One region of the Pectobacterium peruviense genome, then DNA from elsewhere that is predicted to be linked to it. Evidence: predicted binding sites of a transcription regulator. Region 1 holds the regulator's gene; each other region holds the start of a gene.

Region 1 (7,976 bases):
CACTGTTCACCGCGGGCTTTACGCTGCTGACCGCACTGCTTTTCCACTCTAACTTTGCGGAAGGCATGAACCAACTGATGTTCATGAAAAACCTGACCATCGCGGGTGGCTACCTCCTGCTGGCTGTAACGGGTCCAGGCGCATTCAGCATCGACCGCCTGCTGGGCAAAAAGTGGTAAGACGAGCCTTCTCCGGCCTGTACTACACTTAATAGTTGAATAGCGAATACACTCAATAGCGACGGCAAGCATTCAAGGCTTGCCGTTGTTTTATCATCATTCACTAACGGGAGGATTTATGGGACAACTGGTTGACGGCGTATGGCACGATACCTGGTATGAAACCAAATCTACCGGCGGTCACTTTAAGCGTTCAGAATCGGTATTCCGCAACTGGGTAACACCCGATGGAGCCCCCGGCCTCACCGGCAAAGGCGGCTTTCCCGCCCAGTCTGGCCGTTATCATCTCTATGTTTCTCTCGCCTGCCCGTGGGCACATCGCACGCTGTTAATGCGGCAGTTGAAAGGGTTAGAGGATCACATCGCCGTTTCGGTGGTTCACCCACTCATGCTCGATCACGGCTGGACGTTCGGTACCGATTTTGAGGCCGCAACGGGTGATTCACTCTATCAGCATGAATTCCTCTATCAACTCTATTTGCACGCCAAATCAGACTATAGCGGTCGGGTAACCGTACCCGTCCTGTGGGACACCGAGCAACATACTATTGTCAGTAACGAATCCGCCGATATTATCCGCATGCTGAACAGCGCGTTTGATGGCGTAGGTGCAATAGCGGGAGATTACTACCCAGAAGCACTACGTACTCAGATTGACGAATTGAACAGCTGGATTTACGACAAGGTCAACAACGGTGTTTACAAAGCCGGTTTTGCGACGACTCAGTCAGCCTATGATGAATCTGCAACCACCGTTTTCGCTGCGTTATCCGATCTGGAAACCATACTGGCAAAACAGCGCTACCTGACTGGTGAGCAGTTAACAGAAGCCGACCTGCGGCTGTGGACGACGCTGATCCGTTTCGATCCGGTCTATCACACGCATTTTAAGTGCGATAAATATCTCCTGAGCGATTATCCAAATCTGTTCGGTTTTCTGCGTGATATTTATCAGACGCCTGGCATCGCTGAGACTGTCGATATGGCGCATATTCGTCATCACTACTATCGCAGCCACGGCACGATTAATCCTCACGGAGTGATTTCGCTGGGTCCAGAGCAAGATCTGAACCAGCCTCACCACCGTGATAGGGCGTTTGTCGATTTATACTAACGTTTGACGTAAAGCATGAAGTGTTGAGGCAAGGTGTGGCTCCACATCTTGCCTCAGAAAACGCAGGATTTAGGGCTGGTTCAGGAGTTTTGGAATTTCACGCAGGAACCAGGATTTTGCCTCGCCCATGCTGTCTCGCCGCCACGCCATAATAATCTGGCTTTCCATCTGGTGCTCTGGCCCAATCACCAGTAAACGCCCTTCTGCAATATCTTGTGCCACCATCGGATAAGGCATAGTCGCGACACCTAGCCCAGCCAGCAACGCACGCCGTTTATCATCCAGTGAACTCACCGTCAGACGCTGCTGTTTATCCAACAGTTGCACGGTCAGCACTGGACGCTCACGCGCGGTGTCCGCCATGGCAATCCCACGATATTTTACACGGATCGCATCCGACAGCGGCTCCGGCTCTTGGTGAATAGGATGTTCTGGGCTAGCAACATAAACGTTATTCATCGTGTACAGCTTGCGGGTATTCATTTCGGAAGACGCACGAAAATGCATGTCCGGCGCAATCACGATATCAGCGCGACCTTGCTCAAGACGCTCCCACGCACCCGCCAGCACTTCCGTCAGGATTGATACCTGCGTATTCGCTTTGAGCGCCAGTTTATCGATTAATGGGAAAATCCGCTGAGTCGGAATCAGAGCCTCCGTCACAATCGTCAGGTGCGTTTCCCAACCACGTGCCAGTGCTTCTGCATCCGTAGTGAGTTTATCCGCAGCTTCCAGCAGGATACGTCCGCGTTCCAGCAGCATTCGTCCGACATTCGTGAATTTAGTACGATGCCCGGAACGATCGAACAACACCACATCCAGCTCTTCTTCCAGTTTCTGCATGGTGTAGCTCAGTGCCGAAGGCACCCTACCCAGCTCGTCTGCCGCGGCGGCAAAGCTGCCACGACGATCGATCGCATCCATCACCCTCAGGGCTTCCAGCGTCAATGCTCGTTCTCTCGCCATCTTCGTACTCATTCAGGAATTTTGAATATACCGACCAGATTAACTAGCTAACAATCCAACGTCCACACAATTACTATCAGTTTAATAAATAATTCTCTGGGGGATAAAGATTATGATCACACGAAGAGCAGCGGGGCAATGCGGCCAAGCCGACTATGGCTGGTTGCAGGCACGCTATACATTCTCTTTCGGTCACTATTTTGACCCACAGTTACTGGGATATGCTTCTCTTCGCGTGCTCAATCAGGAAGTGTTGGCGCCGGGAGCCTCATTCCAGCCTCGAACCTATCCGCGTGTAGATATCCTGAACATTATTCTTCAGGGCGAAGCGGAATACCGCGACAGCAACGGCTGCCACATTCAGGCTAAAGCGGGAGATGTGCTGTTGCTCGCCACTCAGCCGAACGTCAGCTATAGCGAACATAATACCAATGCCAGTAAACCACTGACACGCTTGCAGTTATGGTTGAATGCTTGCCAGACCCGAGAGAACAGCCCGTTACAGCGTATGGGGCTGGATTCATCAAATCATACTCTACTTGCCTCACCAGAAGGCGAGCAGGATAGTCTACAACTGCGCCAGCAGGTCTGGATCCATCATGTCGATCTTCAGGCCAATGAGCAAAGCACGATCGCCCTACAGGGAAATCAGGCTTATCTCCAGTTGATCCACGGTTCCATGGCGGTGAAAGGTAGCCAGCACAGCGAAACATTACACTGTGGCGACGGAGCCTTCATCAAGGAAGAAACGACGTTGACGCTACAGGCAGAATCACCGTTGCGGGCACTGCTCATCGATCTGGTCGTGTAGTTCCTCTGTCTGTTGTCTTCGCAGGAAAACGTCACTCACTCGGCGTTTTTACTCAGTCGTGGTAAGATATCCGTCTTGTTCCTCAATGCGTCAGGGTGATATGACAATGGATTCAACCAAACAGGACAAACTTCTTGCCCAGGCTGAACAGATTTGTCAGCAGCGCGCTGTGCGTCTCACTCCACAGCGGCTAGAGGTTTTACGCCTTATGGCACAGCAGTCCGGTGCTATCAGCGCCTATGACCTGCTGGACCTACTGCGAGTTTCCGAGCCTCAGGCCAAGCCGCCGACCGTCTATCGCGCGCTGGATTTTCTGCTGGAACAAGGCTTCATTCATCGAGTCGAATCAAACAACAGCTATGTGTTGTGTCACCATATCGAAGACCACAGCCATACGTCTGCCCTTTTCATCTGCGATCGCTGTGGGCAGGTCACGGAACGTCAAACCGAAGGTGTGGAAGAAACGCTACGCAGCTTGGCACAGCAGTCTGGATTTACACTGCGTCACAGCGTTGTGGAAGCACACGGGTTGTGCGGAGGCTGTCAGGAAGTAGCGACATGCAAACAGCCGGATCATTGCGATCACGACCATACCGTTCCCATTAAAAAACGATAGCCCTGAGGGCTATCGTTCCTTTTCTGCGGAGAGACATCACGTTTGCTACCAGTGATATTTGTGATGATCTTCCCAGTGTTTAACTTCTTTCTCTGCCGCTTCCTTTTCATACCCGTAACGCTCCTGGATCCTACCCACCAGTTGGTCACGTTTACCTTCGATGACCGTCAGATCGTCATCAGTTAATTTGCCCCATTGCTCTTTCGCTTTACCTTTAAACTGTTTCCAGTTACCGCTGGCTTGGTCTTTATTCATAAGAATCTCCATACCTTAGGTGCATTGCGCATAAACGAATCGTCACGACCAACTTATGCGTCAGTTTCAGATAAATAGGCTTATTCAGTAAGTAGCATCATAAATGTATTAACCATCACGGTGTTCTTCGCCACTGTCTCCCTTGATTACTGGGTGAACCTAAATGTGATAGTTAATGATCAATCATCAAACGACCAATCAAGACAAAAATGCTTACCTTGATAAAAATTATAGTCGAATATTTTACTAAAAATAAAAAACCAAGTATCTGTAACTAGGATAGAGCAAAGAAAGGGAAAACTATCGCAAAAAAGCAGTGAAAAAACAGGCGGTAATAGGGGAGAGTAGAGAACGCAGCTAAATGTAACTAAATATATATGACTAGCAGATTAATACACAGAACATGATGCACTGATCCAGATTGGAGAGCAGTGCATCAATAACGGTTAGCTCCAGTCGCTGTTACGAATCACGCCAACCGCTAAGCCTTCTATCGAAAAACTTTGCTGACGCAGGTCAACAACGATGGGGGCGAACTCTTCATTTTCAGCGAGAAGATGCACAGTATTGCCTTGTTTTTTAAGGCGTTTAACGGTTACTTCATCTTCAATACGCGCCACGACAATCTGCCCGTTGCGCACATCTTCTGTCTTATGTACAGCTAGCAAATCGCCATCCAATATACCGATATTTTTCATCGACATACCGCTGACACGCAGCAAAAAGTCAGCGCTAGGTTTAAACATCGCAGGATCAACCTGATAACGGCATTCGATATGTTCCTGTGCCAGCAGAGGTTCACCTGCCGCCACACGCCCAACCAGAGGAATACCCGTTTCTTCTTCCATTAACAGGCGAATACCACGAGAAGCACCCGACACAATTTCAATCACGCCTTTACGCGCCAGCGCTTTCAGATGTTCTTCGGCCGCATTCGGAGAGCGAAATCCCAGTTGTTGAGCAATTTCCGCACGCGTTGGCGGCATTCCGGTTTGCGCAATATGATCGCGGATCAGGTCATAAACCTGCTGCTGCCTTGCTGTTAATACTTTCATTCCGCCCCCTGGTTGTTTATACAGTCTTGCTGTGAGTATATACAGGTAAGGCACAATTGGGAATCGGGATATAGGCAAAGCCCCTGACTTTTATTCATTTATGCGCACCGTCAAGCAAAATGTTGCCAGAGGATGCTGCCCCATACGACAGCAGCCAACAAGATGGCAACAAAGACAGCCGCCGACCCGATATCTTTCGCCCGGCCGGATAATTCGTGATGCTCGAGACCAATGCGGTCGACGACGGCTTCAATAGCGCTGTTGGCCAGTTCAAACAACATAATCAATACTACAGACCCAATCAGCAGCAGTTTTTCGACCAGCGTCACTGGCAATAAACAAGCAATAATGACGCCGACAATCGTCAGTATCGTTTCCTGACGAAACGCCGCCTCATGCTGCCACGCCTGCTTCAGCCCCTTAAAGGAATAACCGGTAGCCTTGATAATCCGGGTCATCCCCGTTGCTTTATTCATTTATCCTCCATTATTTAGACTCTAAATAATTCCAGTTTCAGGCAGGCGGCAAGAGAGGGACAAATTCGTCGGGAACGAATTTGACCAGCCAACGGCTGGCCTCTGGTGAGAGACGGGATGTCTCTCATTTCATCCCGATGAGCTTACTCAGGTAAGTGATTCGGGTGACTAAACGCTGCCAACGCACATGCAACTTGAAGTATGACGAGTATATGCAAAATAGTTCGCATTTTAACGCACCTGCGTTGTCTCATCACCACAGATCTCCGGCGCAGTTTCTGGTATCCTTGCGGCGAATTGCTAACAAGAGGCTCCACGTTGTTATGTCAGGTTGGCGTAAAATTTATTATAAATTATTGAATCTCCCGCTGAAACTGCTGGTGAAAAGTAAAGTTATTCCCGCAGATCCCGTGGTCGAGTTGGGGTTAGATCCCTCACGTCCTATACTCTATGTTCTGCCTTATAACTCTCAGGCAGATCTATTGACGCTACGCACGAAATGTCTGGCATTGGGCTTACCCGATCCTTCGCAATCGTTCGAATTCAATGGCGTCGAACTCCCTAGCCACGTCTTTATTAATGACGGGCCGCGCGTCTTCCGTTATTACGTTCCCAAGCAGAAATCCGTCAAGCTGTTCCACGATTATCTGGACCTGCACCGCGCCAATCCAGATTTAGACGTACAGATGGTGCCTGTTTCCGTGATGTTTGGGCGCTCTCCTGGTCGGGAAGGTCACTCTCAGTCCACACCACACCTGCGATTGCTCAACGGCATTGAAAAATTCTTCGCCGTCCTGTGGTTAGGCCGTGACAGCTTTGTCCGCTTCTCCAGCCCCGTGTCACTACGCTATATGGCGACCGAGCATGGCACTGACAAAACCATAGCCCACAAACTGGCACGTGTCGCACGTATGCACTTCTCTCGCCAGCGTTTGGCGGCAGTTGGCCCACGCTTACCGGTGCGTCAGGAGCTGTTTAATAAGCTGCTGGATTCAAAAGCGATCAAGAAAGCCGTTGACGATGAGGCTCGCAGTAAGAAGATTTCTCATGAGAAAGCGCAGCAAAACGCCATTGCACTCATGGAAGAAATCGCTGCCGACTTCTCCTACGAAGCGGTGCGTCTGTCAGACCGCGTATTGAGCTGGACGTGGAACCGCCTTTATCAGGGAATTAACGTCCATAACGCCGAACGCGTTCGTCAGTTGGCGCAGGATGGCCACGGCATTGTCTATGTGCCCTGCCACCGTAGCCATATGGATTATCTGCTGCTTTCCTATGTCCTGTACCATCAAGGCTTAGTACCGCCGCATATCGCTGCCGGTATCAATCTTAATTTCTGGCCAGCGGGACCGATCTTCCGCCGTCTTGGTGCGTTCTTTATTCGTCGTACCTTCAAAGGCAACAAACTCTATTCCACGATTTTCCGCGAATATCTGGGTGAGCTGTTTGCCCGGGGTTATTCGGTTGAATACTTCATGGAAGGCGGGCGTTCACGTACAGGGCGTCTTCTGGATCCCAAAACCGGTACGCTAGCCATGACCATTCAGGCCATGCTCAGAGGCGGTACGCGCCCTATCACACTGGTGCCGATTTATGTCGGTTACGAGCATGTGATGGAAGTCGGCACCTATGCAAAAGAGTTGCGCGGCGCGGTGAAGGAAAAAGAAGGCTTTATGCAGATGGTGCGCGGTTTACGTAAGCTGCGTAATCTGGGTCAAGGTTACGTGAACTTCGGCGAACCGCTCCCGCTCACAACCTATCTGAACCAACATGTACCGCAATGGCGTGATGCGATTGATCCCATCGAGGCACAGCGTCCAAGCTGGCTAACGCCGACGGTGCAGGATATCTCTATGGATATCATGGTGCGCATCAATAACGCTGCGGCAGCAAATGCGATGAACCTGTGCTCCACCGCCCTGTTAGCATCGCGCCAGCGCTCACTGACACGTGAGCAAATGCACGAACAGCTGGATTGCTACCTGCAATTGCTGCGTCAGGTTCCCTACCACAAAGATATTACAGCACCTAAGAAGACAGCGGATGAGCTGTTGGAACACGCGCTGAGCATGAACAAGTTCGAAGTGGAGAAGGACAGTATTGGCGACATCATCATTCTGCCGCGCGAGCAGGCGGTTCTGATGACGTATTACCGTAATAACATCCAGCATCTGTTGGTGTTACCGTCGCTGATCGCCAGCATCGTCATCCATCATCGCCGAATTACGCTTGCTGAAGTCGTCCGACAAATCACGCTGATCTATCCGCTGCTGCAAGCCGAGCTGTTCCTGCACTATTCCAAAGAACAATTGCCGGACGTACTGGAAACGTTGGCCAACGAACTGACTCGACAAGAGTTACTGTGTAGCCGTGATGGTCAATTGGCGATTAACCCGCCACGCATCCGTACGCTACAACTGCTATCGGCAGGCGTGCGTGAAACGCTGCAACGTTATGCGATTACGCTATCGTTGCTGTGCGCAAACCCAGAAATCAACCGTGGA
Region 2 (7,976 bases), 1.3 Mb from region 1:
TACGCCTAAATCGGAGAACTTGCTCATCAAAGCAGAAAGGTCATCGCGTACTTTGTTGATTCTTAATTCAGGTTCCAGCGACTTAACCGAAAGCGCGACGTTCTGCTCACGCAGATCAAGCCGCCCTTCACGCTCAGCGATTTGCCGAATCTGGCTATCAAGAGTCTCTTCGCGCGTTGCCAATTGCTGTTCACGAAAATCCACAACCGACGTCTGCTTCACCAACGCGAGTTCCCTTTCGCGAATCTGATTGAGCTGCTCATTGCGATAATCCTCAAACTGCATTTTTTGCTGGTAGTTGTATATCGTCCAGCCAGACAGCGCCGCAACAACAATAAGAAATGTTTTGGCGTTATTTTTGATTAATTCCCTATCAATCATCCCTTAAAACCTCGTATTTCCTCAGAAGCTAGCCGTTCTCAGATGTCGTTAGTGACCGCCGTATTTTCTCTAGGTCCTCCTGACAATGAAGCATCGCATCAAAAAGAGTGCATTAATGGCAGCCCCTTCAATCCCGCAGCCACGGCGTATAAGTCACGCCAATCAGAATCCCTTCGGGGCTCAGGAAACGAGTTACCTGCTGGCCCCAAGGTTCAAGACGATTTTCTACCAGCAGTGTATAGCCCTGCACTTTAAGCGCCTCTGTCGCTTCCGTCATGTCAGCCACTTCAAACTCCAGCCAACTTTGCGGTTCAGGGTGCGACGCAGGCCAATTATCCAATCCGAAACAGGATTCACTGGCCTGTGACAGTGGCCACAGCGCAAAATGCTTCACGCCATCCATCACATCAGTCACCAGATAATCGCTCCCTTCAGCAACCGGCTTCAGCGGCAACTTCAGCGTATCGACATAGAGCGCATGGCTGGCAGAAAGTGATTTCACGATCGGCCCGAAACCCGCCACAAACAGTACTTCTACACCCGGTATAGTATGATCCATCATCGATCCTCAGTGAACGCGTGCACCGCTAGGATGCAGCGATAAATTGTGCGCGTAATGCCTGCACTTCATCGCGCAGGGCCGCAGCCTCTTCAAATTCAAGATTCTGCGCATGCGTCAACATATTGCTTTCCAGCTCGCGAATTTTCAGTTCCAGCGCCTTCGGCGTCATCATTTCATAACGCGCTGCCGGTTCTGCCGCTTTACGATTGCCTCGCCCTTTGCCTTTGTTCGCAGACTGTCCCAATTGCAGAATATCGGAAATCTTCTTATTGATCCCCTGCGGTACAATCCCGTGTTCCGCATTGTAGGCTTCCTGCTTCTCGCGGCGGCGTTCCGTTTCGCTAATCGCTTTCGCCATCGATGCCGTAATTCTGTCGCCGTAAAGAATAGCTTTGCCGCGTAAATTACGCGCCGCGCGGCCAATCGTCTGGATCAAGGAGCGTTCGGAGCGCAAGAAGCCCTCTTTGTCGGCATCCAGAATCGCCACCAGCGACACTTCAGGCATATCCAGCCCTTCACGCAGCAAGTTGATGCCAACCAGCACGTCGAATTCACCCAGGCGCAAATCGCGGATAATTTCCACACGCTCGACGGTATCAATATCCGAGTGCAGATAACGTACCCGTTCGCCGTGTTCTTCCAGATATTCCGTCAGGTCTTCCGCCATCCGCTTGGTCAGCGTCGTCACCAGCACTCGTTCGTTAATCGCAGCACGCAGGCGAATCTCGGAAAGCAGGTCATCCACCTGTGTCGCGACAGGTCGTACTTCAATGATCGGATCGAGCAACCCGGTGGGACGAACCACCTGATCGATGACGTCACCGCCCGATTTTTCCAGTTCATAGTTGCTTGGCGTCGCAGACACATAGATCGTCTGCGGGGCCAGCGCTTCAAACTCTTCAAATTTCATCGGCCGGTTATCCAGCGCGGAAGGCAGCCTGAAACCGTATTCGACCAGCGTCTCTTTACGCGCACGGTCGCCGCGATACATACCGCCGATCTGGGGCACCGTAACGTGGGATTCATCAATCACCAGCAGCCCGTCGGCTGGTAGATAGTCAAACAGCGTCGGTGGCGGTTCGCCGGGGCCGCGTCCAGAAAGATAGCGTGAGTAGTTTTCGATGCCGGAGCAGTAACCCAGCTCGTTCATCATCTCCAGATCAAACTGTGTGCGCTGGCTCAGCCGCTGTTCTTCCACCAGCTTATTGTTCGCCAGCAGTACCTTCTTGCGATCGGCTAGTTCAACCTTGATGTCTTCCATCGCCTGCAAAATACGCTCACGTGGCGTAACGTAGTGCGTTTTCGGGTAGATGGTATAGCGCGGCACGGTTTGGAGGATATGACCCGTCAGCGGGTCAAACAGCGACAGCCGTTCCACTTCTTCATCGAACAATTCAACGCGCAGCGCGATTGCGTCAGATTCCGCCGGGAAGATATCGATCACTTCGCCACGCACGCGGAAGGTACCGCGCTGAAACGCCTGATCGTTGCGGGCATATTGCAATTCAGCCAAGCGCCGTAAAATGGCACGCTGGTCGATCAACATCCCCTGCGTCAGATGCAGCATCATTTTCAGATAGAGATCGGGATCGCCCAGACCATAGATAGCGGATACCGAGGCCACGACGATCACATCGCGCCGCTCCAGTAGCGCTTTTGTCGCAGAAAGACGCATCTGTTCGATATGTTCGTTAACCGACGCATCTTTTTCGATAAAGGTGTCCGAGCTTGGAACGTAGGCCTCCGGCTGATAATAGTCGTAGTACGAGACGAAGTACTCGACGGCATTATCGGGGAAGAATTCTTTCATTTCGCCGTACAGTTGGGCTGCCAGCGTTTTATTAGGCGCCAGCATCATCGTCGGTCGATTGAGATCGGCAATCACGTTGGCTATCGTGAACGTCTTACCTGAGCCTGTTACCCCGAGCAGCGTTTGGTGCGCCAACCCGTCTTCCAGACCTTCCTTTAAACGACGAATGGCCTCAGGCTGATCGCCTGCTGGTTTAAAATCGGAATTCAGTGTAAATGCTTTGCTCATCGTTAAACACGCTACTTATCGTTATTACTCATCGCTAAATACGATGTTCGTGGGTGGACGCACGGAGGCAGGTAAAAGGCATAGACTGACGATATCCGGCACAGGCTGTGACATCAGAGACACAACTCACCGCACAAACAAACATCGCCCTACAACGTTAAACACGCGATGCTTTATTCTGAGTGCCAATAGCGAAATTTGCCACTATCATGATACTGGATATAAAAACAGCATCAAGAAAATTATCGCTGGGTTGGATGATTAATCGACAAATGAATTTGCTAGCACATTCATATTCAATCTACCAGATAAAATCATGATGCTTTATCCCCAGCTTTGATAAAAATGTAACATGTAGGGATGACCCGTGACGTTAATTTATGCAACTACGCATCGTTGCTGTTCAAGGCGCTTGATTTTACTTAACCATATGATAATAAATAGATTAGAAAAACCGTGGAGAATAGCGCCAACCTAGCGACAACCCGCGCCAGCTCTCGGTTAGAACGTGTTGTCTATCCATAATTCACATAGTTATCCACAGAAATGGTGGATAACTCCCACAACCCCGCATCAGCACTGAGTTAGAGAAATACCTGCTTCATTCGTGATTCTCCCTGATATGGATTTTCTTCACACTCTTTCTGTGATTTATCGCATAAGTATTAGACGGAAAAAGACTAAAAACAGCGGAGGGCTAAAATGCCACAATTCAGTCGTAGCAGGGGGTTAGAGAAAAACTCAAGAAGGTTTTATCTATTAATTTGGATAAAAATGTAGATTTTATACTCATGAAAGGGATGCGGGTAAAAAACAACAACAATCTTACGATGAGTAAACACAAGCGATGGCTTACCAAAAATCCTCATCGCCATAATAGCGGCAGGAATACCGCTGTAGACCGACCATCATTTCATTCGGGTCCACAGACGGCACGATTCGCTTGGTTTTATACCTGTTCAGCCACTCTTACCTGACTTGAAAAGCCTTAATGACGTCAATTACTCCGCTAATAACCCAATATCAATATACTGCCCCAGATTATGTTGCAGAAGATCCGATAAATAAGGAATTTCACCCAGCATCGGCGCAGGCAAGCGCTGTTGCAGCGTTTGCAGATACGGCTGGTGCCATTTCCCAGGCGCAATAACGTCATTAGCGATCCACCCGCCAAGACGCAGGCCAGCGTGCTGAATAGCATGAGCGGTAAGCATCGCGTGGTTGATACACCCCAGTTTGATACCGACCACTAAAATCACGGGAAGCTGTTCCTGTATCACCCAATCAGCAAACGTGTCCTGCTCCGACAGCGGCGTAAACCACCCGCCTGCGCCTTCCACCAGCACCCAATCAGCCTGTGTTTCTACTACCCGTAGCCCTGCTGACAGGGTCGAGAGATGGATAGGCCGCTGCTCCACCGCGCTGATAATATGCGGTGACGTCGGTTCCATAAACGCCAGTGGGTTAACCGTCTGATAATCCAGATGGACGCTACTATTGGCCTGAAGCGTCAGCGCATCGCTGTTGCGAATCCCCTCTGCCGTCATCTCACAGCCGGACGCCACGGGCTTATAGCCTGCGGTACGGTGTCCCGCCTGACGAGCTGCCTGGAGTAACGCCGTGCTGGCGACCGTTTTCCCGACTTCGGTATCCGTGCCCGTCACAAACCAGCGTTCAATCACGATAAATCACTCCATAAACCAGTTGATAGCTGAGCGGGTAGCCGCCCTGTTCTTGCGGATAGCAGCCAGACAACGCCGCCAGACGTGCTCGGCTCAATAGCCCCGGCGAACGCCCCTCATGCAGCCACGTCGCGCCGATCCCTTTCAGCGATTTCATCAGCGCCAGCACATCGGGAAAAAGACACACTTCACGTTCCTGTACCAAATGATGACGATAAGGCTGGCAGGCCGCGTCGATAGCGGAGAGCGGCAAAAAGTGATTCGTCCGCTGCGTCCCATCCAGCCGTTGCCACGCCTGCGACAGTTCGCTTAAGGACCCATCTGCCAGCGTCGCAAACGCAATAACGCCCCCCGGCCGCGTGACCCGATACAGTTCTGCCAGCGCGCGTGGCAGTGAATCACACCATTGCACTGCCAGATTGCTGTAGCTGATGTCCACACTGCGATCCGCCAGCGGCAGATTTTCGATATCCCCTTCCAGATAGCGATCTGCAACATGCAGTTCATGGGCATATGCCAGCATATCTGCCGACAAATCCAGCGCAGTCACATGTTTGCCAGCCTGACGCCAGTAACGGCTAAAGTGTCCTGTCCCGCAGCCCGCATCCAACACCTGCAAACCACTATGCGCAGGCATCAGCGTCAACAAACGTTCTCCGCTGGTGCGTTGCAGTTCGGCAAAGCGGTCGTAGCACCCCGCCGCACGCCCAAACGCCTGCGCAATCGCCTGCTTGTTATAGTTTTCTGTCAGCATGGTGCAATACCGTAAGCAAGCGATTGATATCTTCCGGTTGATGTTCCGCCGTCAGCGTAATGCGCAGACGTGCACTGCCGGGCGGCACCGTCGGTGGCCGCATCGCACTAACCCACACGCCCTGCTCACGCAGATGGTTCATCAGCGCCAGCGCTCGCGCGTTCTCGCCAACAATCAACGGCTGAATCGCGCTCTGCGAATTCATCAGTTGATATGACGAGTTCGAAAAACCCGCGCGAAACAGCGCGATATTCCGTCGTAGCGCATCACGCCGTGCGTCACCCTGCCGGACACAGTTAACTGCCGCGCTCAGTGCACAGGCTTGTGCCGCAGGCATTGAGGTGCTGTAAATCAAATGACGGGCGAATTGCAGGAAGTATTCGGCCAGCGGTTCGGCGCATAACACCGCCGCGCCGCTGACGCCAAACGCCTTGCCGAACGTGACAATCAGCAGTTCCGGCTTGACGCCCTGCTGCCAGCAACTCCCGCGCCCTTCATCGCCCAGCACGCCAATCCCATGCGCATCGTCCACCATCAACCAGGCATCGAGCGCCCTGCACTGTGCCTGCAACGCAGACAACGGGGCAGTATCGCCATCCATGCTGAAAACGCCTTCGGTCACCACCAGCGTCTGGCCATCCGTCGGTTTATCCAGCAGCGCTTGTAGACTATCCGCCTGATTGTGTTTAAAGCGCCGCAGCGTCGCCGGTGACTGTGCGGCAGCTTCCAGCAATGAAGCATGGCTGAGTTTATCGGCAAAAATCCGATCTTCCGCCTGTGCCAGCGCAGCCACCACGGCCTGATTTGCGGCATAGCCGGAAATAAACAGCAACGCACGCGGGTAACCCAGCCAATCGGCAAGCTGGTTTTCCAGTGAGGCATGGGCATCGGTATATCCCGTCACATGCCCGGAACCCCCGCTGCCTATGCCGTATTGCTCAGCCCCCTGCTGCCAGGCACGCACAATCTCGGGATGATGGCTCAGCCCCAAATAATCGTTACTGGAAAAATTCAGGTAGCAGCGATCGCCCTGCATCAACCAGCGTCCGCTACCGCCTTGATTAGCCTGCCTCACGCGGTAAGCATCATCATGCTGACGCTGTACCAACGCGGCTTCAATACGTTGCTGCCAGCTCATGATTGCGCACGCCTAACCCAGCTGTTTGCGTACAAGGCGCTATACCGCAGCATTATAAAACTGCTCGCTATCAGCATTAATCAATTGCTCTGCCAAGCGCTGCTGCTGTTGGTTGTCCCCAAATTCGGTCCCTGTTTGCTGTGGGTTCAGACCTAATTTGAGGAACAGCGCCAGATCTTTGTCTTCTTTCGGATTTGGCGTCGTTAAGAGTTTGCAACCGTAGAAAATAGAGTTCGCGCCAGCCATAAAACACATTGCCTGCGTTTGTTCACTCATCTGCTCGCGTCCGGCGGACAGGCGCACATAAGAGGCCGGCATCATGATTCGCGCCACGGCAATAGTACGAATAAAGTCAAACGGATCGACGTCATCGTTATCCGCCAGCGGCGTTCCTTTCACCTTAACCAGCATGTTGATCGGTACGCTTTCCGGCGGCGTTGGCAGGTTAGCCAATTGCACCAACAGCCCCGCGCGGTCACGCACGGTTTCCCCCAATCCAACAATGCCACCAGAACAGACTTTAATGCCCGCGCCGCGCACTTTATCCAGCGTATCCAGACGCTCCTGATATGTGCGGGTGGTAATGATGCTGCCGTAAAACTCTGGCGAGGTGTCGAGGTTATGGTTATAGAAATCCAGTCCAGCTGACGCCAGACGCTCAGCTTGATCGTGGTGCAACGTTCCCAGCGTCATACAGGTTTCCATCCCCATCGCTTTGACGCCTTGCACCATCTGTTCCAGATATGGCATGTCACGCTCGTGCGGATTTTTCCACGCTGCCCCCATACAAAAGCGCGTCGACCCAGCGGCTTTCGCCTGACGGGCGGAATCCAGCACTTGTTCGACCTGCATCAAGCGTTCAGTATCAATTCCCGTCCGATAGCGGGAGCTTTGTGGGCAATATTTACAGTCTTCAGGGCAGGAGCCGGTTTTAATCGACAGTAACGTGCTCACCTGCACCTGACGGGGATCAAAATGCTGACGGTGGATCTGCTGTGCTTCAAACATCAGTTCCAGAAAGGGTTTATTAAATAAGTCTTGCGCTTGCTCAAGCGTCCAGTAAATGCGGTCAGCCATCTCGGCATCTCCAAACTAAAATCGTTTCGTCAGTGTAAATTAACCCGATATACTGTCAACCAAATAGAATCCATTTTGGTTGACGAAAGATCATCATGAGCCCGGAAGACATCATTTTTGACCAGCGCCATATTTGGCATCCCTACACCTCGATGACAGAACCGCTCCCCTGCTATCCGGTCACCTCAGCCAGCGGCGTCGAGCTGCATCTGGATGACGGACGTCGCCTGATTGATGGGATGTCATCGTGGTGGGCGGCGATTCACGGTTACAACCATCCTATGATCAATCAGGCGGTACAAGCCCAGCTCAGCCAGATGTCGCATGTGATGTTCGGCGGAATA
Region 3 (7,976 bases), 1.7 Mb from region 1:
GTGTATTGCGGCAGCAGGTGCTGTCATGTTGGCGGGATGTTCGGCTTATAACAAAGCAGAAAGCTATGTCAATGAGCCTGTGGTGAAAGATGTGAAAGTGGGAATGACGAAGCAGCAGGTGCATCAACTCGCAGGCAGCGGAATGGAAAAACGGCTGGTGAATGCCAAGGGAACCTGTAGTGATTATCTGCTGAAAAACCGCGATGGGACTGCGCAGAACTATTTCGTGAGTTACAACGACACGGGACATGTTCTCAATAAAGGTTTCCAGACCTGCCAGGCTTATGACACAAATCCACAGCGCTAAGTAACCTGATTGCTCGAAATTGTCATCAAAAAGAGCATATGAAGACGTTATAAATAAAAAACGCCGACAGCATCAGCCGTCGGCGTTTTCTTTTGTGCGGCAAGCGCAGCTTAGCGGTGTGTCAACTCCGCGTCATCCTGTGCGTTGAAAACCGTTTTATCCGTTTGCTTCATCAACTGGCTGGTGACGGTACCGGCTGTCATCGAGCCGCTAACGTTAAGCGCAGTACGACCCATATCGATAAGCGGTTCAATGGAGATCAGCAACGCGACGAGGGTCACTGGCAGCCCCATCGCGGGCAGGACGATTAACGCGGCAAAGGTTGCGCCGCCGCCCACACCGGCCACACCGGCAGAACTGATGGTGACGATACCTACCAGCGTCGCGATCCAAACAGGATCCAGCGGGTTGATTCCCACCGTTGGTGCGACCATCACAGCCAGCATCGCCGGGTAAAGTCCCGCACACCCGTTCTGACCAATAGTGGTACCGAAAGAAGCCGCAAAGCTGGCGATAGATTGCGGTACGCCAATACGGCGTGTTTGTGCCTCAATGCTGAGAGGGATCGTTGCGGCGCTGGAGCGGCTGGTAAACGCGAACGTCAGTACTGGCCATACTTTGCGATAAAAACGCGCTGGATTGATGCCCGTGAAAGACAGGATCAATGCATGGACACCGAACATAATCGCCAGTCCCAGATAGGACGCGACAACGAAGCTGCCCAACTTGAGGATATCTTGCAAGTTAGAGCTGGCGACCATTTTTGTCATTAGCGCCATAACACCATAAGGTGTCAACTTCATCACCAGACGAACAAGTTTCATCACCCAAGATTGTAGTGTGTCAATCGCGATTAACACACGTTCGCCTTTCACTGCGTCATCTTTCAGCAGTTGTAGCGCAGCAACGCCAAGGAAAGCGGCGAAGACGACAACACTGATAATAGACGTTGGGTTTGCACCGGTCAGCTCAGCAAACGGGTTTTTAGGAATGAATGACAGGATAAGCTGAGGAACGTTAAGGTCGGCGACTTTACCGGCATAGTTGCTTTCAATCGCTGTTAATCTCGCGGTTTCCTGCGCACCCTGCACGAGTCCGGTTGCCGTCAAACCAAACAAGTTGGTGACAAAAACGCCGACCAATGCAGAAATTAGCGTGGTGATCAGCAGGGTAGACAGCGTCAAGACGCTGATTTTCCCCAATGATGAGGCATTATGCAGTTTGGCAACGGAATTAAGAATGGAAATAAATACCAGCGGCATCACGATCATTTGTAATAGCTGCACATAGCCATTACCGACGATGTTAAACCATGAGATTGACTGCTTAACAACCGGGTTGTCACCGCCATAAATCAGATGCAGCACCAGACCAAATAACACCCCAACAACCAACCCTAACAACACTTTCTTCGCCAGACTCCAGGATGGGTTGCGACTGGCGTAACCTAATCCGAGTAGTAATGCGACAAATAGCAGAATATTTATGAGTAGCGGAAAATTCATCCGGCTTTGCTCCCTATCAGTGAATCGCTTTGCGTCACACTATCTACGGATGTGCAATGACGCACAGTGCCGTAAGCGACAGCCCGATCTTTCGCGATAAAAAATAACAAAGACGCACAGAATAACAGTTCTTTTGCCATCACGTTACAGAGATATGTCTGACGGCGACCAACGCTGTTATTTCATGTATTGAAAGAGGTACGTTTGTGCCGACTGGAAAAAGCGAAATGATTGCTCGTAGGTGCAGCAATCCAAATTTTTTTGCGGTTGATACAGTGAAAAGCCGATGCAGGCAATACACAGAAAGCGTTCTAATTGGTTACCTTTTTGACTGTTTAAAATCGGCAAACGGAAACGCCACCGGCAGGGCCAGAGCAGGGGGACACCGGAGGGGGTCAACATATCAGCGAGAATGTGGCTTAGATAGCCGACAATCATGGCATGGTAGGCATCCGTCGGAATCGGCCAATCTTGCGGCAGACGCGTCTGAATAAAAAAAATACCCGCGGCGATAGCAAGAAAACTGTGGGTAAAACCTCGATGTCCGAAGAGGCGGGCGATCGGCGCGGAAAGCCACTTCAGGCGTTGTCCGAGAACGGATTTTGGGTGATCGATGTCGGGCAGCAGCGCGGTAAGGAGTGCTCCGGGGATAATGTGCCACCAGTCTCCGGCAGCCAGCGCTGGCGATAGCTCAACTTTTTTAGCCAGAATCGCGCAGGCAACAGAAAACAGCAGGTGTCCTTCCGCAGTCATGAAACTTCTCAAATAAAACTGTTATTTTATACAGTATAAGAGATTATCCCTGCCTGCGGAAGCGGTGACGGCGTAACGATTTATTTCGGTTACGGTGTTCGCTATACCTTTTATGGCGCGGCTTTCGGCAATTCGTTGCTTGCAGGCAACGCGCGCAGCCAGTTATCCAACAGTTGAGGCCAAGCAGCGGCAGGAAGCCCCTTAGTACCGCGTAGACCAAAACCGTGTTTACCTTTCTCAAAGAGATGCATTTCTACCGGAATCTGCTTTGCTCGCAGCGCGCTAAACATCACTAGGCTGTTATCAACCGACACTGACGGATCGTCAACCGCATGTACCAAAAACGTGGGGGGAGTCTGATCGGTAACCTGCTTCTCAGGAGAATAACGCACCACTTGTGCTTCCGTGGGTTGCTCGCCGATTAACTGTTTGCGCGAACCGGCGTGCGCAATATCCGCCTGCATAGAAATAACGGGGTACATCAGCACCATGAAGTCAGGGCGTGCGCTGACGCTATCAACGGTGTCCATCGCGGGGTAAACGGACTGTGCGAATCGAGTTCCAAGGCTGGCTGCAACGTGACCACCCGCGGAGAATCCCATGATACCGATACGCTGTGGGTTAATGTGCCACTTTTCGGCGTTGGCTCTCAGGGTTCTGATGGCGCGTTGGGCATCGGCTAGCGGGGCGTCAGCGCCTTCTTTATGGCCTTCACCGGGCATGCGATAAGTCATCACGAAAAGGGTGTAGCCCTGTTGATTAAAGAAAGGCGCTAGATCGCTGCCTTCTTTGTCCAGCACGACGCGTTGGTAAGAACCGCCTGGCGTAATGAGCAATGCCATGCCATTAGGTTTCTCTGCCTGATAAACGGTAATTTCAGGGCTTCGAATGCCCGTTGCGGCTCGATCGGGAAGAGATGGATCTTTACTCCGTTCGACCACTTGCGGCTGTGACGTTGAAGAAGAGGCACCCGGTGCTTCACCGTGTGGCCAAACAGGAAAAACAGGTTGGGCGTAACTTAATCCATTTACAGACATCATAATGGCCCCGACAAGCAGAGAACGAACAATCATGATAGATCACCTGACAAAGGGAATGAGGGGGGAGTCGTTGGACGGTGGTAAAAATAGGGTAGCCATCACATCGGAGAAAAAATGACTACCCTGAACCGCAAATTTTAATAAAGAAATAACATTCATACACGAAGAGGGTAAATCAGACACAGCAATTCCAACTGCTAAAACACATGTTGCTAAATCAGATATAACAAAGAAACGTAACTAACCTGCTTAACCTACGACGGACATCATAATAAAGGGATGTTAATGATAAAAATGAAACTGAATAAATCGATTAACAATAACATCCCTTTTTCCAACTAATAACGCTTATTTAAATAACAAGATCATTATTAGAAGCTGTACTGCACACCAACACGGTAACGAGTTTGACGCTCGTCGGTATTCTTATCGCCGACAACGTTACCAACTGCCATATAAGGCTTCCAGTTTTTGTCTAACTTATAAGCCAGTTTGACATCGTGTTCGATCTTCCAGTTTTCTTTGTCTGCTTGAAAACCGCTCGGTCCTGCTTTGTTGGCTTTTTTGTAGTCCAATTCGTAATCAATCTGATAATCTTTCAGGAATTTGTAGCTAACAACGGCTGTTAAATTATAACCCGTTTCTTGGGTATAGTTGCTTGCTCCAGTTTTATTCGTATTCCCGCTTTTTCTTAAATAATAAGGACGATAGCGAAGGGAAGTTGACAAATCGTCAGTAATATTTACTTTACCACGCAGGTAAGGGCGGTAGTTGTTGGAATCAGAGCTTGAATCTAAAGAGAAACCTGGTTCCAGAGAGAAGGTTTTGTTGAAGTTGTAAACATAGCTGGCGACAACTTCAGTGCCATTGCTGACGGTTTCATTAAATGGCTTATTCGGTGTATTGTCAGAACCGGATTGTTTCCATTTTGCTTCAGCAGATAAACCGAAACCATTAGCGAAACGGTGAGACATTGAAAGACGATCTTTATGGTCGTTTTTGACAGTGTCTTGCATTTCATGACGATAATCAATTGTTACGGCCATTGCATTTACACTAATTAATGACGTAACAGCCAGAGCTAATAATTTAAATTTCATTGTTATATTCCCTATTGGTTAGGTTGTCGCTTAATAAAAAACACGCATTATGCTTTTTGGGACAAGTTCTATTCTATTTATTATTAAATTACGTTCTGTGATCGAGATCGGTTTGAGTAACAAAAAGTAAAATAGGGTTTCAAATTGTGAGGGAGATCGAGTTGAATATAGCGGGTGTTTTAATTTAAATGAAAAATCCCTGCCGGCAGTGCGGCAGGGATGAATTACAGGATAAATCGAGGTCTACATTATTTCATTGCACGTTTCAGAATACGCTCTGATTGACGCTGGAAATATTTCGCTGCGTCTTCAACAGATTTCTGACCGTAATCGATAGACTGGATGGTATCACCAAACAGAGAAACGATTTGTGGGTCGTCGAAATAAGGAGAAACAGCAACGTCATGTGGCAGAGACAGCGCCAGCTTCAACCCGGCAACAGCTGGAGCATCATCTTTGATGACGCCATCAGCAGTCAACTGAGCCACTGCCGCTTTACTCAACGGTACACCACGTTCCAGACCCAGAGCCTGAGCACCTTCTTTGCTATTCAGCAGGAAGTTGATCAGCTGAGCAGACTCTTTAGGATGCTTGGTTGACTTACCAATAGACAGCATCTGTGCAGGTTTGAAGAACAAACCAGAGTCTTTCGCGCCTGGCAGCATTGGGTAGTTACCCAATTCCAGTTTTGCTGGTGGTTGCAGGTTGTCAGAGTACTTGGTAATAGTGGAGTTCCACATGTAAGTACCAGACCATTCACCATTGATCCATGGCTTCATCTCATACATGTTGCTCTTACCGAAAGAAGCATAGTATTTCGCATCAGGCATGACATGGCTGTCGATCAATTTCTTATACATGCCAAAGAATTCAACCCATTGTGCATCGGTATAGGCGAATTTCTGACTTTTAACATCAATAGCTGGAATGTTGTATTTCTGAACCATGTAAGAGTTCAGCAGTGCCAGAGAATCCTGATGCTCCAACACGATAGGGTAGTATTGGTCGCCCAGTTTTTCTTTGAACACTTTACCGGCAGTCAACAACTCGTCCCACGTCTTAGGATATTCCAGACCTGCTTTTTTCCAGCTTTCGGTGTTGAAATAGAACACGCGAGCGGTAACAGAGATTGGAATACCATTCAGTTTGCCGTTAACTGTGGTGTTTTGCAGTTCTTTTGCATCGAACTGGGTCAGATCCAGAGAATCTTTAACCTTGTTCAGATCGTAAAAACCATCGCCGTTTTTGGAGAAAATCGGCAGCCAGTTCCAGTTGGTCTGCATCACATCTGGCTCAGTGTTACCGGCAATCTGTGTTGTCAGACGAGACAGGTGACCATCCCACCCGGTGTATTCCGCTTTCACTGTGATGTCTGGGTGCTGCTTATGGAACTCTTCAATTGCCTTGAGCGTCTGTTGGTGACGGCTGTTGCCGCCCCACCAGGACATTCTCAACTCAACCTGATCGGCTGCCAGAGATGGCATTGCAACTAATGCCAAAGATGAAGCTATTAACGTGTGTAGGATCGCTTTTTTCATCGGTTACTACTCCTGTTAAAGAGAGATATTTTTTTCTGTTTTTGCATCAAAAATATGGCATTTTTCCATGTCGAACTGGAAATATACCGGACGATGCAGTCCCTTCTCGATAATCAGCCGACCTTCGTCATAAGGAATGCGGCTGGTTAATTCAAAGCCATCGACTTTAATGTACATAAAGAATTCGTGACCCATGTTTTCTACGCGAACCAGTTCACCCTGTGAGTGGTTGCCTTCAAATGGCGTATCTGACACGGAAACATAGTCTGGGCGAACACCGAAGAATACGTCTTGTCCTACATAGCTACGGACTTTGTCTTGCTTCTCGCTGTTCAATACCAGCGCGTTATTACCCACAACAACGCCAATCTGACCGTCTTTCTCGACCAGTTTGCACGGCTTAATGTTCATTTCTGGTGAGCCAATGAAGCCAGCAACGAACATGTTGACTGGGAAGTGGTACAGGTTATCCGGCGTATCGACCTGCATGATGTGACCGAGTTTCATCACGCAGATACGGTCACCCATGGTCATGGCTTCAGTCTGGTCGTGGGTAACATATACCGTCGTTGCCGCTTTACCGCTTTTCTTCAACTGCTTATGCAGGTCAGAAATACGGATACGCATGGAAGCACGCAGTTTGGCATCCAGGTTAGATAACGGTTCGTCAAACAGGAACACATCCGGCTTTTTAACGATGGCGCGCCCTACGGCCACACGCTGTGCCTGACCACCAGACAGCTGGCGTGGCAGACGATCCATTAGGTCTTCCAGTTCCAGAATTTTGGAAGCTTCAGCGACCTGCGCTTCAATTTGCTCTTTAGGCATTTTGCTCAGTTTCAGACCAAACGCCAGGTTCTCTTTTACCGTCATGTGAGGGTAGAGGGCGTAGTTCTGGAACACCATGGCAATCCCGCGATCTTTCGGCACCAGGTTGTTAACAACGCGCTCACCGATACGTACTTCACCGCCGCTGATGGTTTCCAGACCCGCCAGCATACGCAGCGTAGTGGATTTCGCACAGCCAGACGGGCCGACGATAACCATGAATTCACCGTCTTTAATCGTCAGGTCGATGCCGTGAACGGCTTTGAAACCGTTGGAGTATACTTTTTCCAGTTTATTGAAAATAACTTCAGCCATGATAAATCCTCTATTAACCTTTAATTCCGCTGCTGGTCACGCCTTGTACGAAGTAACGCTGTGCCAGGAAGAAAACAATAATGGATGGCAGAATGGAGATGCTGGACATGGCCAGGATTTCATTCCACGGAGCGCCTTCAGTAACGTCGATAGACATTTTCAGCGCCAGCGCAATCGGATATTTATCCACGCTATAGACATAAATCAGCGGACCGATGAAGTCGTTCATTGACCACATGAACTGGAACAGCGCAACAGAGATGATGGCTGGTTTCAAAATCGGTACGACCACATACCACAGTACCTGGAAGGAGTTACAGCCATCGATCTGGGCCGCTTCTTCCATATCACGTGGTACACCACGCAGGAACTGGATCAGCATGAACACAAAGAACCCTTGTGTTGCAAACGCCAGCGGTAAGTACAGTGGCAGATAGCTGTTCAACATGCCCATTTCGCGGAACATGAGGTACTGCGGAATCAACAGTACGGTGCTTGGCAATAGCATGGTGGTGATCAGTGTCGCAAACCAGAAGCCCTTCCACGGAATGTCAAAGCGAGCGAAGCCATAAGCCACAATCACCGAGGAA
Region 4 (7,976 bases), 2.4 Mb from region 1:
TTCTGAGTGCTGGCGGTTCTCTGCTGAATATCTTCTGGTTCATTTTCTTTGGCTGGTGGCTTTGCCTGTCGCACATCATTACCGGCATCGCTCAGTGCATTACCATCATTGGCATTCCTGTTGGCATCGCCAATTTTAAAATTGCCGCCATCGCGCTGTGGCCAGTAGGCCGTCGTGTAGTTTCCGTCGAGCTGGCGCAGGCCGCGCGGGAAAATAATGCTCGCCGCCACTACCGCTAACGGCACCTAAGGATATTACGTTGCTCACCTTTGCCCCAGGAATTCGTCGCTATGTGTATAACAGCAGTTGGCTGTATACCATCCGCATTCTCATTGCACTCAGTGGTGCAGCAGCCATTCCCTGGTGGTTAGGTCAGCCAACATCAACCATTCCTGTGACGCTTGGCGTCGTCGCGGCCGCCCTCACCGACCTTGACGATCGCCTCACTGGACGTCTGCGTAATTTGTTCATTACGCTGACGTGTTTTTTTGTCGCTTCCGTTTCAATCGAACTGCTTTTTCCCTATCCCTGGCTGTTCGGCCTTGGCCTCGCAGTATCGACCTGTGGCTTTATCCTGCTCGGGGCATTGGGGCAGCGCTATGCAACTATCGCATTCGGCGCACTGCTGATCGCGATTTATACCATGCTAGGCATTTCGCTTTACGACAATTGGTATCAGCAACCCATCATGCTGCTGGTCGGGGCATTGTGGTATAATTTGCTTACGCTGTTTGGTCACCTGATATTCCCAATCCGCCCGCTACAGGACAACCTCGCGCAGTGCTATCAGCAGTTGGCTCGCTACTTAGATGCAAAAGCCAACCTATTCGATCCTGATATTGAAGAAGAAACCGACAAGCCGCTTATTGACGTCGCGATGGCAAACAGCCAACTGGTTGCGACACTCAATCAGACTAAATCATCGCTGTTAACACGTCTGCGTGGCGATCGCGGCCAGCGTGGGACGCGCCAAACTCTGCATTACTATTTTGTCGCGCAAGATATTCACGAACGAGCCAGCTCATCGCATGTTTACTATCCGCAATTGCGTGAAAAATTGCGCTATAGCGACGTCTTATTTCGCTTTCAGCGCCTGCTGAGCATGCAGGCCAAATCCTGTCAGCAACTGTCACAATCCATTCTGTTGCACCAAAAATATCAGCATGACAGCCGTATTGAGCGGGCTTTTGTGCATCTCGAATCCGCTATTGCGCGTATTGCCGCCAACAAAATGGCGGATTCCGCACAAATCAAAGCACTGACGTATCTATTGAACAATCTGCGCGCCATTGATGCTCAGCTATCAACCATCGAATCCGAGCAAGCTATTGAGCAAGAAAACAACCCTGAAAACACATTGGCAGATGACAAAATCACGGGTTGGAGCGATATCCGCTTACGCATTAGCCGCCATCTGACGCCTCAGTCGGCGCTGTTTCGTCATGCCATCCGTATGTCAGTACTGCTTTGTAGCGGCTACGCGTTGATTCAGATAACGGGTTTGCAACACGGTTATTGGATTCTGCTGACCAGTTTGTTCGTTTGCCAGCCCAACTATAACGCCACTCGGCGGCGGCTGACGTTGAGGGTTATCGGGACATTGACCGGTATTTTGCTCGGCCTGCCCATCCTGTACTTCGTCCCTTCACTGGAAGGACAACTCACGCTGATCGTCATTAGCGGCGTACTGTTTTTCGCCTTTCGCAACGTGCAATACGCGCATGCGACCATGTTTATTACGTTGCTTGTCCTGCTCTGTTTCAACCTATTGGGTGAAGGCTTTGAGGTCGCAGTACCACGTATTATTGATACATTGTTAGGGTGTGCGATTGCGTGGGCAGCGGTGAGTTTTATCTGGCCAGACTGGCATTTCCGCGGTTTACCAACCGTTATCAATAAGACATTGAATGCCAATTGCCGTTATCTTGATGCGATCATGATTCAGTATCATCAGGGGAAAGATAATAGCTTGCCTTATCGCATTGCCCGCCGCGATGCACATAACTGCGACGCAGAACTGGCGTCTGTTGTGTCAAATATGTCTTCTGAACCTCATGCCATCAAAAATAAGCTGGACGGTGCATTCCGCTTCATGTGCCTGAACCATACATTGTTAAGTTATATCTCAACACTCGGCGCACACCGTGGAAAAATCACCTCATCGGAAACATTGCAATTGTTGGATGATGCCGTGTGTCATGTTGATGACGCGCTACACGGCGGAGAAGAGGACAGTTGGCGTATCAATCAGGGATTGAAAACCATTACCACCAGCATTCAATCCCTTTCACCCGAGTCAGACAGCAAAGAATCATTAATTACTCAGCAAATCGGCCTGCTGATCGGCCTCTTACCTGAACTCGTACAGCTAAAAAATGACATGATGACACAGTAAAAACATGCTGTGTTTCTTAGTGCTTTGGTCCTTTGGATACCGCATTGTTTTTATACCATTCCAGTAGTTCGTTGCGGATACCGCGAGGAAGTGCCGCCTGATGCGTGCCACAAATGGCACCAGCGAGCGCCAATAACACATTAACGCTCAGATTAGCCCGGACTTTCCGCAACTCAAGATAGCTGTTTTTCGCGCCATGATGCTGTAATTCATCAACATTCTTTATCCCCGCTTTCCACAGCAGGCGTTCAATATCATGATTAAGATTCGGAAGATCCTTTAATCGCCCGTTTGTGCTTCTGACGGCTTTATCGTACTGGGCGCCCAGCAGCGCCATACGGGCAAAATATAATAGCAGCACAGGTTCTTGCCATAAGGTTTCGTCGACAAGAAAGTAGTTCAACGGGACCGGCATCCCGCGTTTGGTATAAATCAGATTAGGCATATCGCGCTGCTGAAAATATTCTTCATCTTTCTTACTAGCACGAAGATAAAGTTCCCCTTCCGACACCAGTCCAAAAATCATTTTATTTGCTGCGATGCTGTAGCCACCAAATTGGGAACGTGAAGTAATATCCCCCAAAGATGAAAAAGATTGCTGAGATTGCAAAATCCTTTTTTTGCATAATTGCTTCATTGCCGTAATCCTTAGTATTGAAATGATCTCTTCCTGAACAATTAAAATATTCGTAGCAGGAACAAATAATTAAACACAGCCCCGAGGTGGCTTCAAACATAAAATGTGTTTACTGTCTCTTGCATAAGGAATATGCGAAGCGCTTTCAAAAAAATCAGGTTGATTTTCACGCACACAGCGGATACTGTATGTTCATACAGTGTCACTATGGGTAGGACTCATTATGCGTACGCAATCAATCAGCTCTCACAACATCGAGTTGTCATCTTTTTCTGCAAATCAACACGCTGCGGAACCCTCGGTTGCCACGGGCGGAATTATCAGCGAAATCGTGTACAACGCCGATCAGCCCATAGTCACACACCTGTTATTACCGCTCTTACAGCAGTTGGGCACACAGTCTCGTTGGCTGCTGTGGCTTTCTCCTCAGCAAAGATTGAGCCGTCCATGGGTCCAGCAATCTGGGTTACCACTGGATAAAATGGTGCAACTCCACCACATCAACCCTCTATTTACGGTAGATGCCATGGAAAAGGCTTTGCTGACAGGAAATTACAGCGCCGTTTTGTGCTGGCTGCCGCACGAATTGACGGAAGAAGAGAAGGTTCGGTTACGGCACGCGGCGCAGGCGGGAAATACGTACGGCTTTATTATGCGGCCAGAAAATGCTGCAGGGGATGCCTATAGACTGTTTCCTAGCCTTAAAATTCATTCGACATTGTATCATTAAGTAAATTAAGAATTTTCTCAGCTCATCCAAACTATATGTCTTGGCGATCGCCGCAGAGCGGTATTCTGCGGGCTTTTTGGGTATATTTAATACAATCAAAAGGCGTAAGATCTGTCAAAAGCATCTACTATTTGTTAGCAAGTATGTATGAATCGTGCGGTTTTCTTATGACACAAATCACATCATACTTGTAACTTTCTCATCAGGTTGTAGACTTTAACTCGCTGGAGTTGCTCTTTTATAACGTCAGTTGACTGACAGTGAGTCATAAATAAGGGCAAAGTCTCCGACTAAAGGATTTTAACCAAAGGTTTATTAGCCCTCCAGGTTAATTGCCGATTTGGATGATAATGAGGCGTAAAATGAAAAAAACAGCTATCGCAGTTGCAGTGGCACTGGCTAGCTTCGCGACCATCGCGCAAGCAGCTCCTAAAGACAATACCTGGTACACCGGTGGTAAACTGGGTGTGTCTCAATTCCATGATACTGGCTTCTACGGCAATGGTTACACTGGTGTCGTTAACAACCCAATCAAAAGCAAGTTAGGCGCTGGTGCGTTTGTTGGTTATCAAGCCAACCCGTACTTGGGCTTTGAGCTGGGCTACGATTGGCTGGGCCGCATGAAATATGCAGGCTCAACTGCATCAAACGATGACAGTGCTAGCTTCAAGGCACAGGGCATCCAACTGGCAGCTAAATTGAGCTACCCAGTTATGCCAGATCTGGACGTTTATACTCGCCTGGGTGGTATGGTATGGCGCGCTGACAGCCATGCGGCCACATCTGTAAACACGGGTACAAGAGCTGACATCAACAACGACGACACTGGTGTTTCTCCGCTGGCTGCGATCGGTGTTGAATACGCTATCGACAAAAACTGGGCTACCCGCGTTGACTACCAGTGGGTAAGCAACATTGGTGATGCTGGTACCGTTGGTGCCCGTCCAGACAACCTGTTGATGAGTGTTGGCCTGTCTTACCGTTTCGGCCAAGATGATCGCGTAGCACCTGTTGTTGCTCCGGCTCCGACCCCAGCGCCAGCTCCAGTTGTTGAAACCAAGCGTTTCACCCTGAAATCTGACGTCCTGTTCAACTTCAACAAAGCAACGCTGAAACCAGAAGGCCAGCAATCACTGGATCAACTGTACACCCAGCTGAGCTCTCTGGATCCGAAAGACGGTTCCGTTGTTGTTCTGGGCTTCACTGACCGTTTAGGTTCAGAGCAATACAACCAAGCGCTGTCTGAAAAACGCGCACAGAGCGTAGTTGATTACCTGGTTTCTAAAGGTATCCCTGCGAACAAAGTCTCTGCTCGTGGCTTGGGTAAATCTCAACCAGTTACTGGTTCTACCTGTGACAACGTGAAACCTCGTGCTGCGCTGATTGACTGCCTGGCACCGGATCGTCGCGTAGAGATCGAAGTTAAAGGCATCAAAGACGTTGTAACTCAGCCTCAGGCTTAAGTTATTAACGAAAAAAACCTCGCTTCGGCGAGGTTTTTTTATGCTTTTTTACCAGTGGGATAGATGACAAAAATCGATCAGTTTTCGTCATTATTCAGAATGGCTTTAAGATCCTGTTTAAGCAGCGACATCTGGCTGGCATACTTCTCTTTGTGCTCAGCATCTTCGATTAACTGCACAATCGTTTCTGACAAGGTAACTCCACGCCTCTGAGCAAGAGCAGCAAGACGCTGCCAGACCAGATATTCCAGATCGATCGATTTCTTGCGAGTATGCTGGTGCTCCGCATTGAAATGACGCTTACGCCGTGCGCGAATCGTTTGCTTCATCCGATTTTCTAAGGTGAGATTCATACATTGCGCAATCCACTCCAGCACTTTTATCGGCTGGTTTTCCATTTTAAGCAATGCCTGTACGGCATCATCCGCAGCACTTTGCTCCAGAAAACGCGTAATTTCCTCTCCCTCCCGATGCTTCTTCACCAGGTATTTCCATTTCCATCCGCACTCAAGATTTTCTAGTTGTTGATATTTCATATTAAATTCTTCAGTGACCGCGTAACGTTACTTTAAGCATAACAGTTTTCCCTGATTTTGACCGCTTTCTGGCGGCTTTCGGGCAGCTTTTAAGACGATTAACCAAACACGGTTTGAGCTTCAACGTGTGAAAGATGACGGAGAGATGACTCTCCTTATGCGCAGTCCGCATTATTCTTGTATAATCACGCTTTTCCTTTAGACGATTACATTGATACTTTGACCAGTAACCGACTCTCATGGCAGCATTTACTGCCCAATAATACGCCTTATCAAACGCTATTCACTCAGGCAGCTCAACTTGCTCCTGCTGAATTCTCCGCTATTCAGTCGCGTCTGGCAGACAGTCTGACGCTCTTTTGCCACCCTCGTTCCCCTTCCCGCTTTATGCTGTTGAAAGCGCAAGAGAACGATGAATATATGGCATTGATCGCCCGTGCGCTGAGCGCCATCAGGCTAGACTCCGGGGCGATACATGGCAGTAAATATATCATTGAGGGTCGTCATATCCGGGTCGAACCCGCCACGCAGCCTTCGGATAACTTTGCTGCGCAGCAATCCTGTGGCTATCAGGAATGGATTGAACCCGAACAACTCTTCGGCTGTGTACGCAATTTTCACGATGAAATCACCTTGCATCCAGGGCTGATTCATCAGGTTAATGGCGGCACATTGATCCTGTCTGCCAGAGCGTTGCTGGCTCAGCCTTTGATGTGGCTGCGTCTGAAACAGATTATGGCAGAGGGGCTCTATCGTTGGTTGTCTCCAGATGAGCGCAAACCACTTCCTGTTGATGTGCCACCGATGCCGCTTGATATTCGCCTGATTATTCTCGGTGACCGGGAAAGCCTGGCAGATATTCATGATATGGAGCCGGACTTAGGCGAACACGCGATTTACGGTGAGTTCGAAGCGCAACTGCAGTTGATTGAAACAGATGATATGGCGCGCTGGTGTACCTACATCAATGCACTATGCAGCGAGAATCAACTGCCGCTACTGGACGCGGATGCCTGGCCGGCATTAGTCAACATTGCCGTACGCTACAGCGGCGATCAGGGTAATTTACCATTATGCCCACGCTGGTTAATCAGCCAGTTAAAATACGCATCGCTGTACGCCAGAGATGGTCAGATTACCGAGCAGGCGCTGATTGACGCGATTGCCGCTCGCCAATGGCGTGAAGGCTATCTTCGTGAGCGCATGCAGGATGAAATAGAACTGGGCCAGATTCTGATCGAAACAGAAGGCGAAGTCGTCGGTCAGGTTAACGGGCTTTCCGTGCTGGAATTCCCAGGCTACCCCGTTGCCTTTGGTGAGCCGACACGCATCACCTGCGTGGTTCACGCTGGCGACGGCGAATTTACTGACGTCGAGCGCAAAGCCGAACTTGCTGGCAATTTACACGCTAAAGGCATGATGATCATGCAGGCGTTCCTGATTACCGAGCTAGAGCTTGATCAACAGCTTCCTTTCTCAGCGTCCATGGTCTTCGAGCAATCGTATAGCGAAGTTGATGGTGACAGCGCCTCACTGGCAGAGTTGTGCGCACTGATCAGTGCCCTCTCCTTGCGACCAATCAACCAGCAGTTCGCCGTTACCGGCTCCGTCGATCAATTTGGTCGTGTTCAGCCAATTGGCGGCGTGAATGAGAAAATCGAAGGCTTCTTCGAGGTTTGCCAGCGTCGTGGGCTGACGGGTACCCAAGGTGTGATTTTACCTGCGACTAACTTACGCCACCTCTGTTTACAGGAAGATGTCGTTGAGGCTGTACGCGAAGGGAAATTCCACTTATTCCCAGTAGAAACCGCGCCGGAAGCAGTGTCATTACTGACCAATTTCGCTTACGACGATGAGCAGCAGCCAAACCTGTTAGCGGAGATTCGTGAGCGAATTGGGCAACTTTTACCGCAAGAGCGTCGACGTTTCCCTTGGTTTTTCCGTTAAACCAACTGGTTCAACCAGATGCAACAGACTTGCTCAGCGTACAGGTGTACGCTAATCTGCGTGCTTCATTAAAACAAGGCTTACAGAGACCATGGTAGATAAACGCGAATCCTATACAAAAGAAGACCTCCTTGCCTCCAGTCGTGGTGAGCTGTTCGGCCCGCAAGGCCCTCAGTTGCCCGCTCCTAACATGCTAATGATGGACCGCGTCGTTAAAATGACAGAAGACGGCGGTAAATATGGCAAAGGCTTCGTGGAAGCCGAATTG

Evidence for each region. The regulator LexA, encoded in region 1, represses DNA repair genes until DNA is damaged. The targets are predictions, from matches to a motif close to TNCTGTATGTACATACAGNA.
Region 2: a site for LexA is predicted at 3,195-3,214, ahead of uvrB (excinuclease ABC subunit UvrB). Genes of this name have one in related genera too.
Region 3: a site for LexA is predicted at 2,582-2,601, ahead of DUT67_RS11595 (metal-dependent hydrolase). Genes of this name have one in related genera too.
Region 4: a site for LexA is predicted at 3,215-3,234, ahead of sulA (SOS-induced cell division inhibitor SulA). Genes of this name have one in related genera too.

Annotation. Positions count from the first base shown of each region.
Region 1 is NZ_CP161826.1:4,268,763-4,276,738, forward strand. Features, by position in the region: gene DUT67_RS19200 (DoxX family protein) at 1-179, shown strand, start outside; gene DUT67_RS19205 (glutathione S-transferase family protein) at 298-1,293, shown strand; gene DUT67_RS19210 (LysR family transcriptional regulator) at 1,363-2,259, opposite strand; gene DUT67_RS19215 (pirin family protein) at 2,372-3,070, shown strand; gene zur (zinc uptake transcriptional repressor Zur) at 3,177-3,686, shown strand; gene DUT67_RS19225 (CsbD family protein) at 3,732-3,941, opposite strand; gene lexA (transcriptional repressor LexA) at 4,388-4,996, opposite strand; gene DUT67_RS19235 (diacylglycerol kinase) at 5,107-5,472, opposite strand; gene plsB (glycerol-3-phosphate 1-O-acyltransferase PlsB) at 5,796-7,976, shown strand, end outside.
Region 2 is NZ_CP161826.1:2,957,680-2,965,655, forward strand. Features, by position in the region: gene DUT67_RS13415 (hypothetical protein) at 1-381, opposite strand, end outside; gene DUT67_RS13420 (VOC family protein) at 509-940, opposite strand; gene uvrB (excinuclease ABC subunit UvrB) at 969-2,981, opposite strand; gene bioD (dethiobiotin synthase) at 3,983-4,663, opposite strand; gene bioC (malonyl-ACP O-methyltransferase BioC) at 4,656-5,417, opposite strand; gene bioF (8-amino-7-oxononanoate synthase) at 5,398-6,555, opposite strand; gene bioB (biotin synthase BioB) at 6,595-7,632, opposite strand; gene bioA (adenosylmethionine--8-amino-7-oxononanoate transaminase) at 7,728-7,976, shown strand, end outside.
Region 3 is NZ_CP161826.1:2,549,027-2,557,002, reverse strand. Features, by position in the region: gene osmE (osmotically-inducible lipoprotein OsmE) at 1-307, shown strand, start outside; gene DUT67_RS11600 (L-cystine transporter) at 418-1,812, opposite strand; gene DUT67_RS11595 (metal-dependent hydrolase) at 1,990-2,565, opposite strand; gene paeX (pectin acetylesterase PaeX) at 2,676-3,638, opposite strand; gene DUT67_RS11585 (oligogalacturonate-specific porin KdgM family protein) at 3,977-4,705, opposite strand; gene DUT67_RS11580 (ABC transporter substrate-binding protein) at 4,954-6,243, opposite strand; gene DUT67_RS11575 (ABC transporter ATP-binding protein) at 6,259-7,386, opposite strand; gene DUT67_RS11570 (carbohydrate ABC transporter permease) at 7,400-7,976, opposite strand, start outside.
Region 4 is NZ_CP161826.1:1,828,067-1,836,042, reverse strand. Features, by position in the region: gene DUT67_RS08320 (YccF domain-containing protein) at 1-239, shown strand, start outside; gene yccS (YccS family putative transporter) at 260-2,395, shown strand; gene DUT67_RS08310 (TfoX/Sxy family DNA transformation protein) at 2,412-3,032, opposite strand; gene sulA (SOS-induced cell division inhibitor SulA) at 3,256-3,762, shown strand; gene ompA (porin OmpA) at 4,125-5,225, shown strand; gene matP (macrodomain Ter protein MatP) at 5,303-5,761, opposite strand; gene DUT67_RS08290 (Lon protease family protein) at 5,939-7,708, shown strand; gene fabA (bifunctional 3-hydroxydecanoyl-ACP dehydratase/trans-2-decenoyl-ACP isomerase) at 7,800-7,976, shown strand, end outside.